Regions from separate parts of the Paenibacillus marinisediminis genome, predicted to be linked through region 2. Evidence: predicted binding sites of a transcription regulator. Region 2 holds the regulator's gene; the other holds the start of a gene.
What was found. Region 2 encodes LexA, which represses DNA repair genes until DNA is damaged. Its sites were predicted from a motif close to CGAACATATGTTCG; they were not measured.
Positions count from the first base shown of each region.

Region 1: recA (recombinase RecA) is a predicted target of LexA. The motif match lies at 1,153-1,166, and genes of this name have one in related genera.

Region 1 is NZ_JBTGUH010000002.1:593,880-596,301, forward strand. It holds gene recA (recombinase RecA) at 22-1,080, opposite strand; gene ACXX53_RS08460 (competence/damage-inducible protein A) at 1,346-2,422, opposite strand, start outside.
Region 2 is NZ_JBTGUH010000002.1:125,835-128,256, reverse strand. It holds gene ACXX53_RS06430 (DUF896 domain-containing protein) at 1-11, opposite strand, end outside; gene ACXX53_RS06425 (LysM peptidoglycan-binding domain-containing protein) at 146-529, opposite strand; gene lexA (transcriptional repressor LexA) at 814-1,446, shown strand; gene ACXX53_RS06415 (PKD domain-containing protein) at 1,514-2,422, opposite strand, start outside.

The DNA.
Region 1 (2,422 bases), 470 kb from region 2:
GTCCCTGCGCAATGCAGTGAATTATTCCGTATCTTCGTTAAACAATGCTGCTTCTTCATCCTCGTCATCAACTGAAACATTACCTGAAATGACCGAAGTTAAGTTGCTTGCTTCACGAATCTTATTCTCAATAGCAAGCGACAGCTCCTTATTATCCTTCAAGAACTGCTTCGCGTTCTCACGGCCTTGGCCAAGACGCTCACCTTCATAGGAATACCAAGCACCGCTCTTCTGAACGATATCCAATTCCGTACCGATATCTACAATGCTGCCCTCTCTCGAGATGCCTTCACCGTACATAATATCGATGTCAGCCTGCTTGAATGGAGGGGCAACCTTATTCTTAACAACTTTGATCCGCGTGCGGTTACCGACCATATCATTGCCCTGCTTGATCGTTTCTACACGGCGTACATCAAGGCGCACGCTGGAATAGAACTTCAAAGCACGGCCGCCTGGCGTTGTCTCAGGGTTACCGAACATAACGCCAACCTTCTCACGAAGCTGGTTAATGAAGATAGCGATCGTCTTCGACTTCGCGATCGCACCTGAAAGCTTGCGCAGCGCCTGCGACATCAGTCGAGCTTGCAAGCCAACATGTGAATCGCCCATCTCGCCTTCAATCTCTGCCTTCGGTACTAATGCTGCTACAGAGTCAACGACGATAATATCTACCGCGCCGCTGCGCACAAGCGCTTCAGCGATCTCAAGAGCTTGTTCACCTGTATCTGGCTGAGACAGCAGCAGCTCATCGATGTTGACGCCCAGCTTGCTCGCATATAAAGGATCCAGCGCATGCTCCGCATCAATGAATGCAGCCGTTCCGCCAGTCTTCTGTACTTCTGCAATAGCATGCAGCGCAACAGTTGTCTTACCGGATGATTCTGGTCCGTACACTTCAATAACACGTCCGCGAGGCAATCCACCAATACCTAATGCGATATCAAGCGCCAAGGATCCGCTTGGAACTACCTCTACTTGCATATGATTAGACTCGCCCAACTTCATAATGGAGCCTTTACCGAATTGTTTCTCTATTTGACGCAATGCCATTTCTAATGCAGCACGACGATCTGACACAAAATTCACTTCCTTCGTTATCGTTGATATAAACATCATACCTTGTTTTTGTTCGCTTGCCAAGCACTTTTTCGAACATACATTCGTTTTTCTTATGAGATAATGACAATTAACTGGATCTTCAGCCATATATTAGCACCCGGGTACATAAAGGAACCGCAACCGATGCATCCAAGCACGATTGCGGTTCCTCCGCTTCCGATCCACTATTAATTTATACCAATATACCATGAATCTTGACAGAAATCAACAGTTCGCCACGCTGCTACACTTGCTGCTTGCGCTCTTGCAGCCGCATCCAGATCCGATGCAGCAGCTTCTTCGCTGAGCGAAGACGAACCATCTCCCGATTCCCGTTAAGCTTTAATTCTTCCGTTACCGTTTCTTTGCCGCGCTCCGCAATTCCGATATAAACAAGGCCTGCCGGCTTGCGTTCCGATTGTCCAGGTCCCGCTACTCCTGTGATAGACACCGCAATATCGGTATCCATCAGCTTCATCAGACCATCCGCCATCGCTTTAGCTGTCTCCGCGCTTACAGCGCCAGGGGCATTCTCGCCCTCCAACGTCTCCCACGGCACACCCAGCAGCTGGTGCTTCAATGCATTGGAATACGATATGATGCCTCCATGAAACATAGCGGAGCTGCCTGGAACACTTGTGATGAGCTCTGACAGCAAGCCCCCGGTACAGCTTTCCGCCACAGCGAGCTTCAACCCCAGCGCGCTCATCTGCTCCACAATTACCTGCTCCAGCGACACATCTGCGGTAGCGAATATATGTTCATTCAGCCGCTCACGAATGACAGCTTCCATATGATTCAGCTTCGCTTCGGCAGCTGCGGCGTCATCGCTCTTCGTGGCCAATCGAATAAGCACTTCCCCTTCCTTCGCATATGGGGCGATCGTAAGATCTGTTTGAGCTTGAATCAAGTCTAACAATTTATTCTCCAGCAAGGACTCGCCAATACCCGCAAACTTCAGCATCCGCGTATATAGAGATTGACGCTCATGCAATACATTCCGTTCAAGCCAAGGAATAACCTTATGCTCGAACATAGGCTTCATCTCTTTAGGAGGACCCGGCAGCAAAATGTAAGCCGTACCTTCGTGCATCAGCGCATTGCCTACTGCCAGGCCGGCTTCATTATCAAGTGCATCTGAGCCTTCAATCCAATTGGCTTGCCGGCGGTTGCTTTCAACACGATGTGCGTTGCTATCCTTAAACAGTTTCTCAATATTGCGCATGGACGGCTCATGAATCACAAGCTGCCGTCCGAGCATTTCTGCCAGCACATCCTTCGTTAAGTCATCCATCGTAGGTCCAAGTCCGCCTGTAAGCAG
Region 2 (2,422 bases):
TCTATATCCATGTTCAACCTCCAAGTTGTCCTTCCAATACTAATACTTTGACATGGAGGTGATTCAAAGTCAAGCAATATGCACCTTAAACGAATCTTTTCTATATCACATAATGAGCATCATATATAAGGAAATATATAAATGATTAATTAGAAACAAGTAACGGTACTTCGATTACGTCACCGGCCTGTAAATTGCTTGCTTTCATTCCATTATGCTTCATTATATCTTGTATGTATTCCCGAATATCATAATTGTTGTCAGCAGGAAGATAAGCTGCTGCGATACCCCACAATGTATCACCTGGCTGAACAATGACACTCTCGACTTGTATACCCGCTTCTACGGCGGCATCTGTTTCTCCAGTCCATGCTTGTACGATGCTGGTAAACGTAAAACATAATCCTATAAATAATGTCATTAGAAGAGCTGCGCGGCGCATTCTGCGTGAACGAAAAGCTCGTGACTTCGCTTGTTGTTGTTTGGTAGTGCTTCTAGCATATATCGATCGATAAGTTGTATACATCATGATTAACCAGTCCTCCAAACGTGTGTTCTGTTCTCTGTTCTTAATTTAACACGAACACTTGTTTGAGTCAACATAAATTTAGAACAAGCGTTCTCTATTTTGCTGAGATCTATTTTCTTGGTTGCTATAACCGCAACAGACAACATACTCACAATTGATAAATCGAGAAAAGTTTCCATTTACTCCGTTAACAGAATCTATCTTGAAGTTTAGAACTTACGTTTGTACGAACGGTCGTTCTATGGTATAATTAATCAAAAGCGCACTCATTGGAGTTGATTCTATTGTCTAAGATTTCCAGTCGTCAACAAGCGATCCTTGATTTTATACGCACTGAAGTTAGATTGAAAGGCTACCCGCCTTCTGTACGTGAGATTGGCGAGGCAGTCGGACTCGCATCCAGTTCAACAGTTCACGGTCACTTGGATCGGCTCGAGAAGAAAGGCTTCATTCGACGCGACCCAACTAAGCCGCGCGCTATCGAGCTTCTGAGCAGCCAAGATATGGTCGGAGAAGATTCGAACTTCAATCACGCGATCGCACGAGTACCTGTTGTCGGTAAGGTTACAGCTGGTGAACCTATCCTGGCAACTGAGAACATTGAGGATTATTTCCCGCTTCCGTTAGACATGGTTCGTGAGGATGATACGGTATTCATGCTTAATGTTCACGGTGAGAGCATGATCGAAGCTGGCATACATAACGGTGACTACGTTATCGTGCGTCAGCAGCAAACTGCTAACAACGGAGATATCGTCGTTGCCATGACGGAAGATAACGAAGCTACTGTCAAGACATTTTACAAAGAGAAAGATCATATCCGCTTGCAGCCTGAGAATTCCACGATGGAACCGATTCGTTTGAATCATGTTACCATACTTGGCAAGGTTGTCGGTTTGTTCCGTGATCTTCACTAACCCACTTGCACGGATAAAGAAAACGCCTCGCTGGTACTCATAATGAGAACCATGCGAGGCTTTTTCTTTAGAAGCTTCTATGGAAGCGGAAGTATTCATCCCAGTTGCCTAAGATGTTGATCGGAACTTTGGTTGTCTTTTGGACTCCATTGGAATACGTTACGGTAAATACAAATGTATACTCCCCATCAGCTAGCATTGCTAATTCGGTGGACGTATTGTCATAAGCAATATATCCTGTCCATAATGCCTCACTAAGCTTAGTAAGCTGAACCTGACCGATACGCTCCGCATATACCTTGATGCTCACAGCTGTGGTTGCGGTACCTGTTACCGTTGGCTTTGCAACCAATTCAAAGCTTTCTCCTGCCCAAAAAGTATTCAGCGATCGTTGTTTATCAGGATTCGCTTCGTTCCACTTCTGCAAATGATTCAGCCATTCCTTCGTATGCAGTACTTGTCCTTGTATGCCGAGCGGCAGTACTTCTATCTGCTTCGTTATACTGTGTTCTTCGGTTCCATCTGACGCTGTTAAGGTAACCATGTAAATTCCCGGAGTGATCCAACTAACTGTCGGATTCGTTTCAGATGATTGGTATCGAAGATTGGGACCGCTCATTTGCCATTTGTAAGTCATCGGATCTCCATCAGGATCTGTAGACTTATTGCTGAATCGAACGGTATCGCCCTCATACGGTGGTTTTGGCATGTAATCAAAATTCGCTACTGGTGGGCTGTTGACATGTATTCTCATGTATTTCGGAGCGCTTTGTCCCCATTCATACCCATCAAATACACGAACAACGACATAGTAATCTGTCTTGTCCTGAAGCGCAGCTGGCACCTTCCAGCCTTGCGAACTACCGTTCAGGATCCCCGAAGTCTGAGCCAAGATTCCTCCATATTTGTACACTTCTACTTCAAACTTCGTTTGCGGATCTAGATCAGCATCTGTGTAAGTCCAAGTAATCGTCGG